2 linked regions of the Exiguobacterium sibiricum 7-3 genome follow. Each later gene encodes a partner of the first gene's protein in a complex. Links are inferred from orthologs where the notes say so. Each region holds a gene or a part of one and is shown in the gene's direction. Other genes may lie near its edges. The genes, in order: rny and pfkA.

What was found.
Region 2: rny (region 1) and pfkA share a complex: the UniProt entries of both Bacillus subtilis proteins name them as parts of the possible RNA degradosome complex. The link is inferred for Exiguobacterium sibiricum 7-3 from one-to-one orthologs.

Annotation. Positions count from the first base shown.
Region 1 is NZ_KK211190.1:1,982,198-1,987,634, reverse strand. What follows is about bases 1-2,821. They hold rny (ribonuclease Y), read left to right. Parts: upstream 1-540; coding sequence 541-2,103; downstream 2,104-2,821. Other genes in these bases: P402_RS0111335 (TIGR00282 family metallophosphoesterase), read left to right, coding at 2,155-2,821; recA (recombinase RecA), read left to right, coding at 1-347. Also shown: more of P402_RS0111335, read left to right, coding at 2,822-2,949; P402_RS0111330 (stage V sporulation protein S), read left to right, coding at 2,979-3,239; P402_RS0111325 (2-oxoacid:acceptor oxidoreductase subunit alpha), read left to right, coding at 3,442-5,193; P402_RS0111320 (2-oxoacid:ferredoxin oxidoreductase subunit beta), read left to right, coding at 5,180-5,437. UniProt on the Bacillus subtilis protein: Endoribonuclease that initiates mRNA decay. Initiates the decay of all SAM-dependent riboswitches, such as yitJ riboswitch. Involved in processing of the gapA operon mRNA, it cleaves between cggR and gapA.
Region 2 is NZ_KK211190.1:830,671-848,445, forward strand. The notes cover bases 14,301-17,291. They hold pfkA (6-phosphofructokinase), read left to right. Parts: upstream 14,301-15,310; coding sequence 15,311-16,273; downstream 16,274-17,291. Other genes in these bases: P402_RS0105225 (acetyl-CoA carboxylase carboxyltransferase subunit alpha), read left to right, coding at 14,301-15,157; pyk (pyruvate kinase), read left to right, coding at 16,358-17,291. Outside these bases: tpx (thiol peroxidase), read left to right, coding at 1-412; P402_RS0105160 (class I SAM-dependent methyltransferase), read left to right, coding at 516-1,424; P402_RS0105165 (acetate kinase), read left to right, coding at 1,544-2,755; P402_RS0105170 (3D domain-containing protein), read left to right, coding at 3,096-3,701; P402_RS0105175 (universal stress protein), read right to left, coding at 3,795-4,232; P402_RS0105180 (SDR family oxidoreductase), read left to right, coding at 4,385-5,110; P402_RS0105185 (M24 family metallopeptidase), read right to left, coding at 5,216-6,328; P402_RS0105190 (DRTGG domain-containing protein), read left to right, coding at 6,485-7,795; P402_RS0105195 (YtpI family protein), read right to left, coding at 7,837-8,154; P402_RS0105200 (DHH family phosphoesterase), read left to right, coding at 8,221-9,156; P402_RS0105205 (hypothetical protein), read right to left, coding at 9,218-9,412; dnaE (DNA polymerase III subunit alpha), read left to right, coding at 9,566-12,733; P402_RS16260 (FadR/GntR family transcriptional regulator), read left to right, coding at 12,808-13,353; accD (acetyl-CoA carboxylase, carboxyltransferase subunit beta), read left to right, coding at 13,375-14,235; more of P402_RS0105225, read left to right, coding at 14,222-14,300; more of pyk, read left to right, coding at 17,292-17,775. UniProt on the Bacillus subtilis protein: Catalyzes the phosphorylation of D-fructose 6-phosphate to fructose 1,6-bisphosphate by ATP, the first committing step of glycolysis.

The DNA of each region.
Region 1 (5,437 bases):
CAGATATCGTCGGAAACCGGACGAAACTGAAAGTCGTTAAAAATAAAATCGCTCCGCCGTTCAAACAAGCGGAAGTCGATATCATGTATGGACAAGGAATCTCGAAATTTGGTGAATTGATTGATCTTGGAACAGATCTCGATATCGTCCAAAAAAGTGGAGCTTGGTATTCATACAATTCCGAGCGTCTTGGTCAAGGACGTGAAAATGCGAAACAATACATGATTGAACATCCGGATGTTGCGGATGAGGTCGAACGGTTGATTCGTGAGCATCACGGTCTCGTTGACCGCAAAGATCCAGTTGATTTTGAAGAAGGTCAAGACGAAGATTTGTTTGCAGAATAAGCCGAGAGAGAGTGGAATCGATTCAGATTCTGCTCTTTTTTTGTTGAAAAGAGGAAAACATAGGAATTCTTTCCCGCCCGTTCGTTGACAATGAACGAGTGCTATCCTTACAATATAGATGTACGTTTTTTAGACAGCTTCGATGAATAACCGAAATGAACTAAGAAACACCTTGTAAAGGGGAGGTGAACCCATGGGTACAACAACTTGGATTGTCATACTTCTCCTCGCAATACTGATCGCATTCATCGTAGGCTACTTCTTGCGGAAATCGATTGCAGAAGCGAAGATTCAAGGCGCGGAAACAGAAGCGACGAAAATCGTGGAACGTGCACAAGTATCAGCGGAAGCAACGAAAAAAGAAGCATTGCTCGAAGCGAAAGATGAAGCTTTTAAACTTCGGACAGAAGTCGAAAAAGAGCTTCGTGAACGTCGTCAAGAGTTAACGAAACAAGAAGGACGATTGCTCCAAAAAGAAGAGACACTCGATCGCCGTGTTGATTCCATCGACCGTAAGGAAGAACAAATCAATACGCGGGATGCAGAGATCGCGAAACGGAAGCATCAAGCTGAAGAGTTAGAACGCAAAGTAGAGGACCTGTATGAACAGGGACGCCAAGAGCTCGTCCGTGTTGCGAATCTTTCGCAAGACGAGGCTAGAGCTATCATCATGGATGAGACGAAACAAGCTGCTATGCATGACGCAGCGATTCTTCAAAAAGAAATCGAACAAAAAGCAAAAGAAGAAGCAGACAAAAAAGCACGCAACATTCTTTCACTTGCGATTCAACGGTTCGCCGCGGAACATATCGCAGAGACGACGGTTTCTGTCGTCAACTTGCCGAATGACGAAATGAAAGGCCGTATCATCGGTCGTGAAGGTCGAAACATTCGGACGCTTGAAACGTTGACAGGTATCGATTTAATCATCGATGACACACCAGAAGCGGTTATCTTATCCGGGTTTGATCCGATTCGCCGGGAAGTGGCAAAAATGGCACTTGAAAAACTCGTTCAAGACGGTCGGATTCACCCGGCACGGATTGAAGAGATGGTCGACAAGTCACGTCGGGAAGTCGATGAACGGATTCGTGAAATCGGTGAAGAAGCGACATATGATGTCGGCATTCACGGGATTCACCCAGATCTCGTCAAAATTCTCGGTCGCTTGAAGTATCGGACGAGTTACGGTCAAAACGTATTGTTCCATTCACTCGAAGTCGCGCATCTTGCCGGTATGATGGCAGCTGAGCTCGGAGAAGATGTAACACTTGCGAAACGGGCCGGTCTCCTGCACGATATCGGGAAAGCGATTGACCACGAAGTGGAAGGAAGTCACGTTGAAATCGGTGTGGAACTTGGTACGAAGTACAAAGAACATCCAACCGTCATCAATGCGATTGCTTCCCACCACGGGGATACGGAAGCGACATCTGTCATTTCCGTTCTGGTCGCAGCCGCAGATGCCTTATCTGCCGCCCGTCCAGGTGCACGTCAAGAAACACTCGAGAGTTACATCCGACGTCTTGAACGTCTGGAAGAAATCTCAGAATCGTTTGACGGGGTAGAGAAGTCCTTTGCGATTCAAGCTGGTCGTGAAGTACGGATCATCGTTCGTCCTGATGTCGTCGACGATGTCCTTGCCCATAAGATGGCAAGCGATATCCGGAAAAAAATCGAAGAAGAACTCGATTATCCGGGTCATATCAAAGTCACGGTCATTCGGGAAACACGAGCGGTCGAATACGCAAAATAAGCAAAGTGGCGGGCGACCGCCACTTTTTTTAATTACTTGGAGGTATGTTTCATGAAAATCTTATTTATCGGAGATGTCGTCGGGGCACCCGGCCGTCATATCTTACAGCAGTTCACGGCACGTATTAAATCCAAATACAATCCGACGGTCATGCTCGTCAATGGAGAAAATGCAGCGCATGGCCGTGGAATCACGAAATCGATTTATCATCAGTTACTAGAACTTGGGTTCCACGGTGTCACGATGGGTAACCATACGTTTGACAATCGCGATATCTTTGACTGGATTGATGACGCGGACCGGATTGTCCGTCCGGCGAATTATCCGGAAGGGACACCCGGCCGCGGGATGATGGTCTTAAAAGTCGGCAACAAGAAAATCGCGGTCATCAACGTCCAGGGAACCGTTTTCTTGCCACCGCTCGGCGATCCTTTCCGGACTGTGGATGAGCTGATTGCTGAAGTCGAAGGCGAGGTCGATGCGATTTTCGTTGATGTCCACGCGGAAGCAACAAGTGAAAAAATTGCGATGGGCTATCACTTGGCGGGTCGTGTCCAAGCGGTTGTCGGGACACATACTCACGTCCAGACAGCTGACGAACGGATTCTTGAAGGCGGAACGGCTTACATCACGGATGTCGGCATGACAGGACCGCTCGACGGTGTCCTCGGGATGCGAAAAGAAGATGTCTTACGAAAATTTAAAACACAGCTCCCAACCCGGTTTGAAGTTGCAGAAGGACGGGAACAATTAAATGGAGTCTTGATTCATATTGATGATGTATCAAAAAAAGCAACGAAGATTGAACGCATCCACTTGACGGATCAATCGATTTTCTTTGATTGAGCTTTGATTTTTGATTGGGAGGTACATGCATGGACGTCCTGAAAGTATCAGCTAAATCGAATCCGAATGCGGTCGCCGGAGCGCTCGCAGGTGTACTTCGAGAGAAAGGTTCTGTCGAAATTCAGGCAATCGGAGCAGGTGCACTCAATCAATCCGTCAAAGCGGTGGCAATCGCAAGAGGATTTGTTGCACCGGCAGGCATGGATTTGATCTGTATTCCGGCATTTACCGACATCATGATTGATGGCGAGGAACGGACGGCAATCAAACTAATCATTGAACCACGATGATGCATCATTGGACATAGGTCCTACGTTAAACTAGACCATTTACTCGTTGGAGTAGATGGTCTTTTTTTATGGCGGACAGCCGGAAAAAATCAACTGATTCGCCAGAGGAGCATTGTACAAGTATCGGGAAATCGGTATCATGGGGGAGGATAGTGAAGCAGACAGCTTCAATCATTTCAGGGGATAAAAGGAGCGAACGTCGATGTACAATCAATTGTCATGGAAAGTAGGCGGTCAGCAGGGGGAAGGGATCGAGTCGACGGGTGAGATCTTTGCCATTGCCTTGAACCGCCTTGGTTATTACTTATATGGATACCGTCATTTTTCTTCACGCATCAAAGGTGGACATACGAACAACAAAATCCGGGTCGCGACACACGAAGTCCGGACCGTTGCCGACGATCTCGATATTCTGGTCGCCTTTGACCAGGAGACAATCGACGTCAATTTCCATGAGTTGCGTCAAGGCGCGATCATCATCGCCGACGCGAAGTTCAATCCGACCAACCCGGACCAGACACGTGCTGTCCTGTATCCGATTCCTTTTACGGAAATTGCCTCAGGACTCGGAACGTCGTTGATGAAGAATATGGTTGCAATCGGGGCATCGAGTGCGATTCTCGGGATTGCACCGGAACGTTTCCAGGCGGTCGTGGAACAGATTTTTGGCCGCAAAGGACCGGAAATGGTCGAGAAAAACTTATCGGCGATTCGCGAAGGGGCAGCGGCATTCGAAGCGATGGCTGGAACAGCGGAACGTTTCGTCCTCGATCCGGCAGACGGACAGCAACGGATGTTCATGATCGGCAACGATGCGATTGCGCTTGGTGCGGTTGCCGGGGGGGCCCGTCTGATGGCTGCCTACCCAATCACGCCATCGTCGGAAATCATGGAGTACTTAATTAAAAAATTACCGCAGTTCGGTGGAACCGTCGTTCAGACGGAAGATGAGCTGGCCGCAGTCACGATGGCAATCGGTGCCAACTACGCCGGCGTGCGTGCTTTGACGGCATCAGCCGGACCCGGTCTGTCGCTGATGGCAGAAGCGATCGGTTTGTCCGGAATGACGGAAACGCCGCTTGTCATCATTGATACACAGCGGGGGGGGCCTTCGACCGGACTGCCGACGAAACAGGAACAGTCCGACTTGATGGCGATGATTTACAGCACACACGGTGAAATTCCGAAAGTCGTCCTCGCGCCGTCGACGGTCGAGGAAGCGTTTTACGATGCAGCCGAAGCGTTTAACATCGCGGAAGAATACCAATGTCCGGTCATTCTTTTGACGGATTTGATGTTATCGCTCGGGAAACAGTCTGTCGAACCGCTCGATGTCAATCGGGTTGAAATCCGTCGCGGGAAATTGATGCTGGATGAACTGCCGGAACTTGAAGGGAAAGCGTACTTCAAACGGTATGAAGTGACGGAAGACGGGATCAGTCCGCGTGTCGTCCCAGGCACAAAACATGGCATCCATCACGTGACGGGAGTCGAACATAACGAAGAAGGCCGTCCGTCGGAAGCGACGAAGAACCGGGTCGATCAAATGACGAAACGCCTCCGGAAGTTAAGTCAGTTCCGGATGAAGGATGCGGTCCTTGTCACAGAACAGCATGCAGCACCAGATATTCTGTTTGTCGGTTTTAACTCGACGCGCGGAACGATTGAAGAAGTAATGCCGCGTCTTGAAGAACAAGGCATTCACGTCGACCATCTCCATATCCGGCAGATGCATCCGTTTCCGAGTGAACTCGTCCGTCCGCATCTCGAACGGGCAAAACAGGTCGTCGTCGTGGAGTACAATGCGACGGGACAACTCGCGAAACTGATTCAGATGAATTGCGGTTTTGCAGAAAAAATTGAACATATTTTAAAATTCAACGGCGATCCGTTCTATCCGGCGGAAGTGGTGGAACAAGTCGTTGCAGGAGGGGTTTTCCATGGCAACCTTTAAAGATTTCAGAAACGATGTCAAACCGAACTGGTGTCCCGGCTGCGGCGACTTTTCGATTCAAGCAGCCATCCAACGGGCAGTCGCAAATGTCGGACTGGAGCCGGAGGAGCTGGCTTTGATTTCCGGCATCGGCTGTTCGGGAAGGATTTCCGGTTATATCAATACGTACGGGTTCCACGGCGTTCACGGCCGGTCGTTACCGATTGCCCAAGGCGTCAAGATGGCGAACCGTGAATTGACGGTC
Region 2 (17,775 bases), 1.1 Mb from region 1 along the record:
CGATCTTTCACCGGTGACACGCGATACGTATGAAGGGGTCCGGATCATCAGCGTCGTCCCGTCAATCGATACAGGTGTCTGTGATGCCCAAACACGTAAATTCAACGAAGAGGCAGCGGCGATTGAAGATGTGACGGTCTTGACGATTTCAAACGACTTACCGTTTGCACAACGTCGCTGGTGTGCGGCGAGTGGACTTGACAACGTCGTGACGCTGTCAGATCACCGTGATCTTTCATTCGGAACACAGTACGGAGTCGCAATCGAAGAACTTCGTTTACTGGCTCGTTCAGTATTCGTCATCGATGCAGCGAATAAAGTCGTCTACGCGGAATATTTAGAAGAGTCAACGAACGAAGTTGACTTTGATTCAGCGCTTGCTGCTGCTAAAGGAGCAAAAGCGACGAAGTAAGAATAGTTTACAAACGGTGTAAAACCGCTACAATGAAGGTAATGAGAAAAAACGGCTCCCAAGAAGTGCGGGGGCCGTTTCGTTTTGAAAGGATGGAAGACACATGGAATCGTTAGAAAAATTATATAAAGAATTGACACATCAAACACGTAAATTAGAACACGATTTAGACATGCCGTACCTGGAAGGTCTGACGGAAGTCATCGATCGTTTGAATGAACGGCATACGGAAAACGTAGAACCGGAAACCGTCCGGAAAGCCGTTTCACTCGCAATCCTTGAAGGAATGAAACAAGCACAGCCAAATCACTTGCCGACACCGGACAGCGTTGCATTGTTTGCGGGTTATTTAATCGGGAAATTAATCAAGAAGGAGGATGTCCGTCTGCTGGATCTTGGCAGTGGAACAGGTGGTATGTTACATGCTGTCCTCAGTCAACTTCCAAAAGATACAGTTGCCGAAGCAGTTGAGGTCGATGAAACGTTAATTCGACTATCGGCGTCCGTTTCGGAATTAATGGATTATCCGATCAACTACACGCATCAGGATGCCTTGCGTCCTCTCTTGCTGGATCCGGTCGATTTAGCGATGGCGGACTTGCCGATTGGCTATTATCCGGACGAAGAAGTCTCGAAAACCTACGTTTTAAAACGGGATGAAGGGATGAGTTACAGCCACTTCTTGTTGATTGAACAAGCGATGAACTATGTTAAACCGGGTGGGTTTGGTGTGTTCGTCATTCCAAACGGATTATTTCAACATGATACAGAAGGCAAACTTAAACAATATTTCGAAACGAAAGCCCATGTCGTCGGAATCCTCCAGTTACCGTTGACGATGTTTAAGCAGGAACAAGCAGCTAAAAGTTATTTGATTGTCCGGAACCACCTGGCGGGTATGACGATGCCAAAACAAGCATTGCTAGCCGAGTTGCCATCGTTTACCGATGCCCGTGCCTTCGGCGGAATGGTGAAACAGATTGATGAATGGATTAACACAGAATTAAAATGAAATACGCAAAGTGATTGAAATCTATCGTTAATTTGACTATTCTAGTGTAGAACAGAAAAAGAGCAAGACTCATACAGATGTGAATGTCGATCGATTTGAATGGAAAAGGGGAAAAAATCATGGCAAAGATTATGGCAGTAAACGCCGGTAGTTCGTCACTGAAGTTCCAATTACTTGAGATGCCGAATGAAACGATGATTGCAGTTGGTTTAGTAGAACGCGTCGGAAAAGACGATGCGATCTTTACGATTAAATATGGCGAAGGACAGAAGTTCACAGATGTTCTTCCACTTGCGACACATAAAGAAGCAGTTGAATTATCACTTGAGAAACTCATGGAATTCGGCATCATCTCATCATATGACGAGATCAAAGGTGTCGGACATCGTGTGTTACACGGTAAAGAAAAATATGCGGACTCGGTTGTCATTACAGAAGAAGTCATGCAAGACATCGAATCATACACGGAGCTCGGTCCGTTACACATTCCGCCAAACTTGATCGGAATTCGTGCGTTCCAGGCGATTTTACCAGAAGTCCCGCAAGTCGCTGTTTTTGATACGGCTTTCCACCAAACGATGCCGGAAGAAAACTTCCTTTACAGTCTTCCGTACGAATACTACACAGAGTACGGAATTCGGAAATACGGTTTCCACGGGACAAGCCATAAATATGTAACAGAACGTGCTTCTGAATTGTTAGGTCGTCCGTTACAAGACTTACGTCTGATTTCATGTCACCTCGGCAGTGGAGCGTCAATCGCAGCTGTTGCAGGTGGAGAATCACTTGATACGACGATGGGCTTCACGCCACTCGAAGGAATTACAATGGGTACACGGTCTGGTTCGCTTGATCCGGCTTTGATTCCCTTCTTAATGGAGAAGACAGGAAAAACAGCAGAAGATGTCCTGAATGTCATGAATAAAGAATCAGGAATCTACGGTCTCTCTGGTCTTTCAAGTGATTTACGTGATGTTGAATCTGCAGCGACAGAAGGAAACCACCGTTCAGAGATGGCACTCCGAATTTTCGCTAACCGGATTCATGGCTACATTGGTCAGTATGCAGCGGAGATGAACGGTGTTGATGCCATCATCTTCACAGCAGGTGTCGGTGAAAACTCGGATTCGATTCGTGAGCGTGTCTTACGCGGTCTTGAGTTCATGGGCGTTTATTGGGATCCTTCACTCAATAACGGCGCACGCGGAGAAGAATTGTTCATCAACTATCCGCATTCACCGGTCAAAGTCATCATCATTCCGACGAATGAAGAATTGATGATTGCCCGTGATACGGTTCGTATCGGTGGATTGGTTGAACAAAACGCGTAATGGGAATCTTTTTTATCAAACGTCTGGATCACAACGAAAGTTGTGTTCAGACGTTTTTTGTTTGAAGAAAATCATCTCAACGGAGTGAAAACAGATGAGTTTATTTCTCGTAATAAAAACGTTTGTTACAAGGTTTGTCATATAAAAAACGTAAAAACGAAAGTTAAACCGATTATTGTCGTAAAAACGGTTTGAAACCGATAAAAATGAGTCTTTTGTAATATAAAAGTAACAATCGCGTCATCTTTTTGTGGTCTATATGTAACGGCACAGCTCCATTTTGTCATGTATATTAATGTAAGTTACAAAACAGGGACAATTATGGAGGAGAGATTACATGATGATGAAACGAATAATCGCTAGTGTTTTAGCAGTCTTGTTAGCACTCAGTTCGTTTGCAGGTCTTCAAGCGGAAGCTGCAACTAAAAAAAATGTCAAGTCGTCGGTCGATAGTCTTATTGTTCGCCAAAAAGCCACAACAGCGTCTAAGAAACTCGGTCTTCTATATAAGAATCAAACACTACCGTACAAAGCAAAAACAGGAAACTGGTATAAAGTCAGTTACAAAGGAAAAACGGCTTACCTCAGTGCCCGTTATTCTAAAGTCGTCACATCAAGCGGATCGAAAAAACAATCAACAGGTGGTTGGAAAACGATCACAAATGTAAGTGCAACAGCATATACACCGTACGATCCAGGTAGCGGTAACTTAACGGCAATCGGTTGGAACATCAAGAGTTCTAAAAAGAAAGTCGTAGCAGTTGATCCACGTGTGATTCCGCTTCGTTCAACGGTTAAAGTGTATTACAAAGGAAAATTAAAAGGGACGTATACAGCAGCAGATACAGGCGGTGCCATCAAAGGTAAGAAGATGGATATTCTCTACTACTCACGTGCCGAAGCATTTAACTGGGGTCGTCGTAACGTCACTGTTAAATTCAAATAAGTCATTTCAATCAATCGTACATCGGTGCGATTGATTTTTTTTTGTCTAAAAAAGCACTGCCTCTTGAAAGAAGCAGTGCAGAAATGAGTTCAATTAAAGACGGACAATCAAGACATCACATTTTGCATAACGTGTAATACTTTCGGAGACACTACCGATAAAGAAACGTTCGACAGCATTTAAACCGGTTGCACCACAGATAATCAAATCAACATTATGGTTGGGTGCAAGTTTTTTGGCGATGGTTACTTTCGGGGAACCGTATTCAATAGCGACTTCAACATCCTTGACACCACGCTCCTGAGCTGTCTTGACGTAATCATCGAGCAGTTCTTTCGCATATGATTCGGCGCGTTCGGTAATCGTCCGATCGTAGGCTTCGACAGTTGCAAAAGTCCGTGTATCGATGACATGAGCAATGACGAGTTTGGCATTATTTCGAAGTGAGACGTCAATCGCTGTTTCAAAAGCACGCTCTGCCTCTTTTGATCCGTCGACTGCTACTAAAATGTTATGATATACGATTGCCATCTTATATCCATCCCTTCGTATTCATCTGATTTTACACCCTTATTGTACCATTCCCTTAAATAGAAGGTGAGGAACATTTAAGGAGATTTTAAAATTGTTCTTCGCCAGCGGAACCCGTAAGATGGAAAGAGATGAAAGGAGGCGATGCCAAGATGAGGCACGCATTAATTACAGCAGGAACAAAAGGACTCGGTGAGATGGTGACCCGTCGTTTGCTCGAGGAAGGTTGGCACGTAACGGCTCTTCACCGTTCAGAACCGACGTTTTTTCATGAACGTCTCCATTTGATTAAAGCGGACGTGACAGAGCAAAATCAGCTGATGGAGGCAGTTGAGCAGTCGATGACTGCCCACGGTCGGATCGACGCGTTGATTTTGAATGCGGGACCGTATATCTTCGAACGGAAATCGCTTGTCGACTATTCAGATGAAGAATGGAATGAAGTAGTGACCGGTAACCTGACAGCTAGTTTTTGGTTATTACGAAAGATTCTTCCAATCATGCGCAAGCAACAATACGGACGTATCATTACATACGGTTTTCCGGAGAGTGCATCTGCACCTGGTTGGGTGGAGCGGGCTGCATTCGCGGCGGCGAAAAGCGGCATGGTCAGTTTGACAAAAAGTGTAGCGCTTGAAGAGGCAGAATACGGTATCACGGTAAACATGGTCAATCCGGGTAATATTGTGGGTGACAATAAGTCCAAACGGATTGAACAGGCGACGGCGGATGAACAGACACCGGTCGGACGGACTGGTGTCGGAGAAGATATCGCGCGGACGATTTCGTTTTTAGTAGCGGAAGAATCCAGTCTGATTACAGGGGCGATTCTTGATGTGACCGGCGGGGTCAACGTTGTACATCAATCCCGTCCGTGATGGTTCCGAAGAATAATTAACAGTTGGATTTGGTTGTATAGATAACAGGGGGACGGAATTGAAATTCCGTCCCCCTGTTTTTCATTTTTTTGATTCTGATTTAGTTTACTGTACTGCTGTTACAGGCAATGACTGAAGATGCTTCGGATAACGGGTCAGTGCTTCCGGTCCGCTCTCGGTTAAATGAATGTCATCTTCAATTCGAACACCGCCGATGTTTGGAACATAGATACCTGGCTCGAGCGTATACACGATTCCGGACTCCGCTGTCAGCAGGTTGTTCGATGCGAGTGACGGGAATTCATGGACATCGATTCCGAGACCGTGTCCGACACGATGGGTGAAATAGTCACCGTAACCGGCTTGTTCAATCACGTTCCGGGCAGCTTGATCTAATGTACCAAGAGTCACGCCGACTTGGCTGGCTTCTGTAGCTGCTTCGAGTGCTTGAAGAACCGTTTGGTAAATGGTTTGTTGTTCTTCACTGGCTTCGCCATAAACGAACGTCCGGGTAATGTCTGAACAATATCCTTTCCAAACGACACCAAGGTCAAACAGGACAAAATCGCCTTCTTGAATGACTCGGTCACCCGGCACACCATGCGGGTCTGCACTGTTTGCTCCGAATAAAACCAATGTATCGAACGACATCTCACGGACGCCTTTCTTTTTCATTTCGAACTCGATTGTTGAAATGACTTCCATTTCCGTGACACCAGGACGAATTGCCTGTTTACCGATTTCGATTGCTTCGTCAGCTAAGGTTGCTGCTTCGCGGAGAATCGTAATCTCTTGAGCGTCTTTTTTCAGGCGTAGTGCTTGCAAGGGTTGACCGATATCAAGAATTGCCGCATTTTCTTGACGGGCTTCTAGCTCTTTGAACCGGCTGAAAGTCATATGTTCGCCTTCAATCCCGATTCGGTTATTGGAGATCGAAAACGTTTGAAGCGCTTCACTGATTTTATCAAATGGATGTTCATGGTCCGCATACGTAATGACTTCGCCGTCCCATGGACTTGCAGCGACGATGTTGGCTTCGAGCGCAGGGCAGAAGAGGGCACGTTTTCCGTTAGCGTCTACGATGACAGCCATCACACGTTCATGCGGTTCCGCATAGACACCTGAAAAATAAAATACACTCGCTTTTGACGTAATCAATGCAACATCGATTCCTGATTCTTGTAATACACGACTAATCTGATTTGTCCGTTCTAACATATCGTTTCCACCTCTCTGTTCGTTTCATGATTCAGTATACCATCGTTGGAATTGGAAAACATTTCTCGCAAATCGGGACTAGTACACTTTTCATTCATTGGAGTAGTACAGTATAATGACAGAAGAGTAGAATATAGGAAAAAGAAGGGATACAGCATGCCTACAAAACATGAACAGATCATCCGGCACATTGAGGATCTCGATGTGGGCGCCAAAATATCCGTCCGGCAAATCGCAAAGGACTTAACGGTATCCGAAGGTACGGCATATCGTGCCATTAAAGAAGCGGAAAATTTAGGGTTCGTCTCAACAATCGAACGTGTGGGGACGATTCGTATTAAAAAGAAACAAAAAGAAAATATTGAAAAACTGACGTTTGCGGAAGTCGTCAACATCGTGGATGGACAGGTTCTCGGAGGACGTGACGGACTTCATAAGACATTGACGAAATTCGTCATCGGAGCGATGAAGTTAGAAGCGATGATGCGTTATATCGATGTCGACAGTCTTGTTATCATCGGAAACCGGGAAAAAGCACATGAACTGGTCTTGGATGCAGGAGCAGCAGTTCTGATTACCGGTGGTTTTGATACGACGGAAGACGCAAAACGATTGGCGGACGAAATGGAGCTGCCGATCATTTCAACGTCTTACGACACATTCACTGTCGCGACGATGATCAACCGGGCCATCTATGACCGACTGATCAAAAAAGAAATTTTACTTGTCTCCGATATTTTAATTCCATTACATGATACGTTTTATTTACAAACGAATGATCCGATTGCCAGATGGCATGAACTCAATGAGCAGACGAAACACAATCGTTACCCGGTCATCGATGAACAGATGAAGGTCGTCGGTGTCGTGACGGCGAAGGATATCATTGACCGTCCACACGATTGGCCGGTTGAAAAAGTCATGACGCGTCATCCGATCACGGTCGGTATCCGTACAAGTGTGACGAATTCCGCGCATCAGATGGTGTGGGAAGGGATTGAGATGTTACCGGTCATTGACCAATACGGTCGATTACTGGGCATCATCAGCCGACAAGATGTATTAAAAGCCCTGCAACTGGCAAACCGTCAACCACAAGTCGGGGAAACGTTTGATGACTTGATAACGGGACAAATCAAGGCGGCGGAAGATGCGAGAGGACCTTACCTTTCGCTGGAAGTCTCACCACAGATGACGAATTTCATGGGGACGGCTTCAAGTGGTGTCTTGACGACCTTGCTCGTCGAAGGAGCGACACGGATGTTGCGCCACATGAAAAAGGGTGACCTCGTCATCGAAAATGTCAGCATTTATTTCATCAAACCCGTTCAAATTGAGAGTACGATTACGATTCGAGCCAATGTGTTTGATGTCGGGCGGAAGTTCGGAAAAGTGGATGTCGAGATGTATCAAGGCACACAAATCGTGGCAAAAGCACTCGTGACGTCACAACTGATTGATCGATAACATGGACTGGGCATAAAAAAAGACGGTAGCTACCGTCTTTTTTAGGACTGTTCCGTCTGTTCCATTTCACGGACGACATACGGATAGATTTTTTTATAGCGGATGAAACCAGCGATGAACGAAGCGACACCGATGACGATGAGGATTGAACAAACAACTTTCCCGGTTGTCGATGTCAGGCCTTCGCCGGAGACGAATTGGTTAACGGCAAACAAGATGACGAACAGGCTGAGCCAGATGCTCGCTTGTGTATTGAATAAAAATTTTCGGTTCGTGCTTTTCGTATGAAACGCACGTCGTTTTGCAAGTAAATATCCACCAAGCGACAAGACGATTAACAGAATGAGTACAAACTGCATATGGATGACCTCCTTTTCTTTCTATATCTGTTTGTATCATATCAATATTTAGAGGAGCTGTGCACTGTGAAAGAACAAATCAGACAATTGATTGAACAAGCATCGACAATCATCATTCATCGGCATGAACGCCCGGACCCTGACGCGCTAGGCAGTCAGTTTGGATTACAGTTGGTTTTACAAAATCGATTTCCCGAAAAAACAGTGAAAGCGGTCGGCGAGATGGCAAGCTCACTTGCATTCATGGGGGCGCTTGATTCTGTGGAAGCAGCGGAGTATAAGCAGGCACTCGTCATCGTCCTGGATACAGCTAATCAAGGACGGATTGATGGAGCGGAAGCGTTGAATGGTCAGCAAACGATTAAAATCGACCACCATCCGGACGAAGATCCCTATGCCGACGTTCAAATCGTTGATACAACCGTCAGTTCGACGTCGGAGCTGTTGGTCCATCTCTTAAATGAATGGGGCTATGAAATCCCGGCGGCAGCAGCGATTCAATTTTATGCAGGGATCGTCGGAGATACAGGTCGTTTTCAATTCAGAGGCACGACAAGCCGGACGTTTTCCGTCGCAGCGCAACTGCTCGATACGGGAATTGATACGGATTGGCTCTATCGAAACATGTACCAGACGGAACTGGTCGCTTTACAGTTACAAGGTTATGTGTTGCAACATATCCAGTTGACGAAAGCGGGTGTCGGGTATGTCGTGTTGACACAGGATACATTGGCGACATTCGATGCGACCGTTGAACAAGCGTCCCTTCTCGTCAACAGCTTTGCAGGTCTGAAAGGCTTAAAAGCATGGGCATTGTTCCTTGAAACAGACAAGGAAGTTCGTGTCCGTCTGCGTTCGAAAGGACCAGTCATTAATGAGGTAGCCAAAGAATTTAATGGTGGCGGACATCCGATGGCATCGGGTGCGACGATCAAAGATTTGACGGAAGTGGATACGGTCGTCTCCCGTTTGAATGAAGTGGCAGAAGCCTTTACGTTCTAATAGAAAAAGGCTGCTCGCCATCATCCTGTTTCGGATACATGGCGAACAGCTTTTTTTAGCATCAATGAGTGGAAGCCTCTTCTTGGGGGATGAACCAAATTCCCCGTTCTGTGTGATCTTCAATGACGTTTAATTCAAGTTCTTTAACGGACTTACGGATTTTTTCAGCGATTTCTTCAGTCTCGGTAAATGCGGTTACCCCTAATTTCAGTTGTTCTACTTTTTCGCGGGCAATCTGGCTACGGTTTAAAATCATGGCAAACTCTCCTTCCGTTCAAGTCATGATGTTCTCTTTTTATTGTAGCGAAAAATGATGGGGATGGCGAGACTGAGAAGCGCATAGATATGAAACTTCTGAAAACGTTTCATTTATAACGAAATATAACCAAATGAGGATGGAGGAAAAAGAATGATCCAACTAAATGTCCGTACAGCATACAGTCCGTTGCAAAGTACGATTCGGATGGATCGTTATCTGGATGAGGTCAAACGACGCGGCTTTTCAGCTGCAGCCATCTGTGAGACATCTTTGACAGGAGTTCCGGCGTTTATGGCAGGTTGTGCGCAACGGGAATTGACTCCGATTGTCGGATTCGAACAAGTCATAGAACCGGATGAACTCACGATTCTGTGGTATGCGAAGACGAGTCATGGACTAAAAGCACTCTACCGACTTGCTAGTGAGATGCCTGTGGACGACTACGCGGAACTGATCGCCGTCCTGGAACCGAAACGACAAGCTCCGGAAGATGAAGCACGCTTACGGCGTCTCGTCGCCCAGTGGATGGGGTCAGCGCACAAAGCGACGATTTTTCTCGGCGTCAAGGCGGTCCGTTCGACCGTTGAACGCGACAGCAGGGAACAGTACCGTCAAGCGGCGAATGCCCTTGGGATCGAAACGATTCCGATTGATCCCGTTCGTTACCTCTTTCGTGAAGAGGTAGAAGCATTTCAAGCTTTACGTGCGATTGACGAAGGGTCGACGTTCGCTGAACAAAAAATCAATCGGTTGGCTCACTTTAAACTAATGGAAGAGTTACACGAACAGTTTACTGATCGGGAACTACGATTGCTGAAACAATGGGCAGAATCGCAGGAGACATTGACGTTGCCTTTTCAATCGCGTCCTCTCCCGCAAGTGACGAATGATTCGAATCACGTGCTGAACCGTTTGGCGCATGATGGCTTACTGGCACATGGTCACACCGGGGAAGAAGCGACAAAACGGTTGAAGTATGAGCTTGAAGTCATTGAAAAGACAGGATTTGCTGACTACTTTTTGATTGTCGAAGACTTAGTACGCCATGCGAAGGTGAAAGGAATCCGTGTAGGACCCGGACGTGGATCGGCCGCAGGATCGCTCGTCAGTTATGCCCTCGGGATTACGACCGTTGATCCTCTGAAGTACGGTTTGTTATTTGAACGTTTCCTGAATCCAGAGCGGATTTCGATGCCGGATATCGATATTGATATCGAAGATGAGCGGAGGGAAGAAGTGCTTGAGTACCTGGTCGAGCGGTACGGAAAACAACATGTCGGTCAGATCGGAACGTTATCGACTCTTGGAGCGAAAGCCGCATTACGCGATGTCGCACGGGTATTAGAGTTTTCTAAAGATGAAACGGACGCGGCAGCAAAACAGTTGGGAAAGGTGACGACGTTACAAGGCCTTGAACAACAGGCATCGATCTACCGTTGGTTCTCGGGCAGTGAAAAACGACGCCAACTACTGCAACTTGCGCAAGCAATTGAAGGATTACCAAGACAACGTTCGATTCATGCCGCTGGTGTCATCATTGGGTCAGATGAATTAATCGAGACGACACCGGTTGATTTGAACGCAAGTGGACGATTCGTCACACAATATTTAATGAAGGCAATCGAACAACAAGGATTGCTGAAGATTGACTTATTAGGGTTACGGAATTTAACACGGCTGCGTCAGATGGAACAATTGATTCAGCATACGTCCCCCGATTTCTCGGTGGAACGGATACCGGACGAGGACAAAGCGACGTTACGATTATTCGCGAAAGGGGAGACGGATCAAATTTTCCAATTTGAATCGGCCGGGATGAAGCAGACGTTACGGGAGGTCAAGCCAAGCCGGTTCGAGGATTTAGTCGCGACGATGTCACTATTCCGTCCGGGACCGATGAAATTCATTGATCTCTATGCGAAACGAAAAGCCGGTCAACCCTATCAAATGGTACATCCGATTTTAGAAGAGATTTTAGCAGCGACGTACGGCGTCATCGTCTATCAGGAACAAATCATGGAGATTACACGCCGGGTCGCCGGATTTACATTAGCACAGGCTGATCTGTTACGACGGGCAATCTCGAAAAAAAGTAGTCAGTCTGTAGAAGCGGAAAAACAGCGTTTTATCGAAGGTGCGGTACAAAATGATTTTGATTTAACGGTCGCCGAAACGTTGTACGATCAAATCGAACGGTTTGCCGGATATGGGTTTAACCGTAGTCACGCCGTGGCGTATACGAAAATCAGTTATGCCCTCGGATACATGAAGGCCCATTATCCACAAATCTTTTCATTGGTATCGATCGATCAACCGGAACGTCTCGTGCGTGTCATGCGGGAAAAACGCCTTCCGGTACTGCCGCCTGATATTTGGATGTCGGATTACCGTTCGGCATTAGAAGGTAAAGGAATCCGGCTTGGGATTCAAACACTTCGGGGAATCACGGAAAAAGACTTTCAGACGTTACGGGAAGCGGCCAAAACCTCGCAGACAATCACACAATTGTTGTCAGCGGTCGGGTGGGGGAAAAAAGAACGAACGAAGATTGAACTTTTGTTATACAGCGGAGCGCTCGATCGTGCGACTCATGGAGACCGGGGGCAGGCGGAACAGGAAGTCCTTGATTACTTTACGATGGCGTCGAATACACTTCTTCCGGATGAACTCGCAAGCCTCGGACGAAGAAAGACAACGGCACAAACGAACCGGACAGCGACGGACTGGGCACGCCTTGAGCGCGAGTCGCTCGGGTTTTGGTTGACCTATTCTCCGTTGATGACCGCAATGAAGCCGCCGGTTGAGACGACGCATTTCCAAACGGTTTCCCTTGAAGGAAATCAAACCAATTATCTGGTCTGTTACATTGAGCAAATCCGTGAATTTAAAACAAAACGTGCCCAGACGATGGCGGTCATGCATGCCGTTGATGGATATTCGACGGAAGAAGTCGTCGTTTTTCCGCAACAGTATGCAGCGTTTAAACGTTCGTTGTATATCGGAAACGTCTTGTTGATTGAAGTGAAGGTACAAGAACGCGAAGGCAATCGTCAATTCGTCCTAGAACGGTTACGTCCTTTAGGGCAGGATGTGTTATTCGTCAAACTATCGTCTAAAAATGATCTCGCTGTTCTTGAACGGATGCTCGAAACCGTCCCCGGCGATATTCCGGTCGTCGTTCGTTATGCTGATACGAATGAGACCAAATCATTGCCTGGAATATATGCCGTTCAACAGGAAGAGGAATTGATGGCGCAGCTCCGAATCCGATTCGGGGAAGCGAATATCATCCTGAAAAATGTCCCTCGTTCGAACTAGTAGTAGGTAATAAGATTTGTTATAATAAGGGGTAATTGGTCTGACCAATGACCGCCGGAATAAGGAAATGACGCATGCGTCAGGAAGGTGGTGCTGTACCAATGGAGAAAAAGCGGAATGCTTTTGAAATGAATATTTCAGCAATCAAAACGATGATCGAACAGGATGGTTTTGTGCCGGGAGATCGAATTCCATCAGAACGTGAATTGGCAGAACGACTGTCGATTAGCCGTCCGTCCGTCCGCGAAGCACTTCGGACGTTAGCCTACCTCGGAATCATCGAGACGAGGCACGGGGGAGGTAGTTTTCTTTTAAACCGTGATGACCATACCTATATTCAGATCATCGCACAATTTTTAGTGACCGGCGATTCAAAGTTTGAAGATTTGGCAGGAACACTTCGTTTGCTTGAACAGGCAGCATTTGTTCAACTCGCAGACGTGTCCATTCTAGAAGCTCACGTCGATTCCGACGCGGTCTTTCGTGAAACGCTGATCGCTACAATCGATAACGATTTGTTTGAGCGGATTTGGCGGCAAGTGAATGCCTTCTATCAAAGTTTTGGTCAAGGGGAGCTCTATACGCGAGCGGAACGGGAAGCTTTTCTAAAACGCTCGTAGGAACCACAAGGGGGAACTAACGTGCAAGCATTTTTTCGAAAACCTAAAAAATTTGTCACTTTGACATCAAAAGAACAACGGGTCGATGTACCGGTTGGTTTAATGACTAAATGTCCGAAGTGCAAACTGATCCAATATACGAAACAACTCGAAGCGAACTTAAAAGTCTGTGCCTGTGGTTACCATCATCCACTGACAGCTACCGAACGATTTGAACAATTGTTTGACGCTGGAACGATTACGTATTTTGATTTACCAGCAGTGAAGGCAGATCCACTCGATTTTCAGGATTATCCGGAAAAGCTGAAAGGAGATCAAGTACGGACAGGGCTTGAAGAAGCGATTGTTTGTGGTGTGGGTCAAGTGAATGGATATCCGCTTGTAGCCTGTGTCATGGATGCACGTTTTCGGATGGGCTCAATGGGGGCGGCAGTCGGAGCTGCGATTGCAGAAGCCATCCGTTACGCAACAAAAGAACGGTTGCCCGTGACAATCTTTTCGGCTTCAGGTGGAGCACGGATGCAAGAAGGAATGGTCAGCCTGATGCAGATGGCGAAATCGAGCTTATTCCTGAAACAACATTCGGATGCAGGGCTATTGTATGTTTCCTGTATGACGCATCCGACGACAGGCGGAGTATCGGCAAGTTTTGCCATGTTGGGTGATTTTAATATCGCAGAACCCGGTGCCTTGATTGGCTTTGCCGGCCGTCGGATCATTGAACAGACGATTCGTGAAAAATTACCGGAAGACTTCCAAACGTCAGAGTTCTTACTGCAGGCGGGACAACTCGACGATGTCGTATCGCGACACGACTTGAAAACCTACTACACACGTATTCTGATGATGCACTCGGAGGGAACCAATCATGCAACCATTTGATCAACCAGTAATCGCATTGCGCGAAAAAATATTAGAACTGCACGACATGGCAGAGACGCAAGGGCTTGATTTTAAAGAAGAACTGAATTTATTGGAAGAACGGCTACGTCGATTAGAACTCGATATTTACGGGAATATGAAAGCGTGGAACCGTGTGCAACTGGCACGGCATCCGGAACGTCCGACGACACTCGATTATGTTCGTCTGATCTGTGACGATTTCATTGAACTACATGGTGATCGGCACGGATATGATGATGCGGCGATCGTTGGAGGGATTGCGATGCTGAGTGGTCAAGCCGTGACAATCATTGGTCATCAGCGAGGAAAAGATACGAAGGAAAATATTCGCCGGAATTTTGGTATGCCCCATCCTGAAGGCTATCGAAAAGCGTTACGCTTGATGCAACAAGCGGTGAAGTTTAATCGTCCGATCATCACGTTTATTGATACGAAAGGCGCGTATCCTGGCCGGGCAGCGGAAGAACGAGGGCAAAGCGAAGCCATCGCGAAGAATCTCTTTGAAATGGCTGGAATGCCTGTGCCGATTATTTCAATCGTCATCGGTGAAGGCGGATCGGGTGGAGCACTTGGAATCGGTGTCTGTGATCAGCTGCTGATGTTAGAGAACTCCACGTATTCCGTCATTTCACCTGAAGGTGCAGCTGCTCTTCTTTGGAAAGATGCCAGTCTTGCTGAAAAAGCGGCAGAATCGATGAAAATTACGGCGCCGGATTTACTTCGACTCGGAATCGCGGATGGCATCATCTCTGAAGTCATCGGTGGAGCGCATTTAGATGTTTCATTACAGGCCGATAAAGTAAAATCTGTTCTAGAACAAAAACTTGCCCAACTGACCCGTTTGACACCAGAACAGTTAATCGAGAAGCGCACAGAAAAATATCACCAAATTGGCACATAACCTGCATGTAATCGCTATCATGATTGGCATTCCTTATTTCGTGATGGGATGAACAAACTGCTGTAGAAAGTTTATGCAGTCTGCCCTGTTGTAAAACAACAAAACTACGTGCTATTTTAGACTAAGATTAATGGAGAGGTGATTAACGTGAGTTTGAAACGGATTGCTGTTTTAACAAGTGGAGGCGACGCACCAGGCATGAACGCTGCAGTGCGTGCTGTAACACGTAAGGCGATTTTTCATGGACTGGAAGTATTTGGCGTCTATAACGGATATCAAGGTCTGATTAACGGAGATCTCGTCCAATTGAACCTAGGTTCAGTCGGTGACATCATTCAACGAGGCGGAACATTCCTTCGTTCTGCACGTTGCCCAGAGTTCCGGACAGAAGAAGGACGTGCGAAAGCTGTCGTCAATCTGAAGAAATTCGAAATTGATGCACTCGTTGTCGTTGGTGGTGACGGGTCTTATCGTGGTGCTCAAAAATTGACGGGACTTGGTTTCCCGACAATCGGTCTCCCGGGAACGATTGATAACGATATTCCAGGTACGGATTACACGATTGGTTTCGATACAGCACTCAACACGGCACTGGAAGCGATTGATAAGATTCGTGATACAGCGTCGTCGCATGAGCGGACGTATGTCATCGAAGTCATGGGACGCGACGCAGGGGATATCGCTCTCTATGCTGGATTAGCTGGCGGAGCGGAATCAATCTTGGTCCCTGAACGACCAGAAGATTTAAAAGAAGTCCTAAACCGGATTCAAAGCGGTGTCAATCGTGGTAAAAAACACTCGATCGTCATCGTGGCAGAAGGTGCCGGACGTGCGCAGGATGTTGGAGACGAGATTGCCAAAGAGACCGGACTTGATACACGTGTCACAGTATTAGGTCATGTTCAACGTGGTGGTGCGCCGACAGCTGCTGACCGTGTATTGGCAAGTCGAATGGGTGCCTATGCAATCGACATCTTGCTTGAAGGTAAGCAAGGACGTGTCGTTGGTGTACGTGGTGGCAAGATGATTGATCTTGATATCGATGAGGCGTTGGACGAAAACAAACACGAACTGGATCTTGAAATCTTAGAGTTGTCAAAACAACTATCAATCTAAGATAGACCGATTATCAGTCGGAGTAGAATAGGTTTTATTGGCATTGTGATTGAACAGCCAAACATTGTAGGAGGTTTATGGAATATGCGCAGAACTAAAATTGTATGTACGATTGGACCGGCGTCAGAAAAACGTCTTCCAGAAATGATTGAAGCGGGTATGAACGTTGCTCGTCTTAACTTCTCACACGGTGACTATGAAGAACACGGTGCCCGGATCACGGACATCCGCCGTGCAGCGGAAGAAGCAAACAAATTAGTCACAATCCTTTTAGATACAAAAGGTCCTGAAATCCGCACGCATACATTTGAAGAAGGCAAAGCCCTTCTCGTACGCGGCAAACAAGTCATCGTCGTCAGCGGTGACGCAAACGAAATCGTCGGAACAGCAGACAAGTTCTCTGTGACATATGATGGTTTATATGATGATGTCGAAGTCGGTTCGATGATCATGTTAGATGATGGGTTAATCGGACTTCGTGTCGCAGAAAAACTCGAAAACCGTGAACTCCTTTGTGATATCGAAAACGAAGGAATCATCAAAACGAAAAAAGGTGTTAACTTACCAAACGTAAAAGTTAACTTACCTGCTTTGACAGACAAAGATATCGCAGACATCGAGTTCGGAATTCGTAGCGACATCGATTTGATCGCTGCTTCATTCGTTCGTCGTGCATCTGATGTCGTTGCCATTCGTCAATTGCTCGAAAAACACAATGCAAGCCACATTAAAATCTTCCCGAAAATTGAAAACCAAGAAGGTGTCGATAACATCGAAGAAATCATCGCGATTTCAGACGGTCTGATGGTTGCACGTGGTGATCTTGGAATCGAGATTCCGACGGAAGAAGTTACACCAACACAAAAAGATCTCATCAAAATTTGTAATGATTACGGTAAACCGGTCATCACAGCAACGCAAATGCTTGACTCGATGCAACGTTTCCCACGTCCGACACGTGCAGAAGCATCAGACGTCGCGAACGCGATTCTTGATGGAACAGATGCGATCATGCTTTCAGGTGAAACAGCAGCCGGGGATTACCCGATTGAATCTGTTCAAATGATGCACACGATCGCAAAACGGACAGAAAAAATGCTCGACTACAAGATGCTCCTGAAAGATCGTCAAACACGCAGTGAGCACACTGTGACGGATGCAATCGCTCAAGCCGTTACGCATACAGCCATCAACTTGGACGCTAAAGCAATCTTGACACCGACTCAGTCTGGTTACACAGCTGCCCGGATTTCAAAATACCGTCCAGAGTCAAACATCGTTGCCGTCACACCGAGCGCGCGTGTTGCACGTCAACTCAATATCGTTTGGGGTGTTTACCCGATTGTTGTCGACCATTTGTCAGACAACACGGATGATATGTTGACACTTGCTGCTGATACAGCAAAAGAAGCAGGATTTGTTACAGACGGTGACCTCGTCGTCATCTCTGCAGGTATCCCGGCTCTTACAGCAGGTACAACAAACATGTTAAAAATCCACAT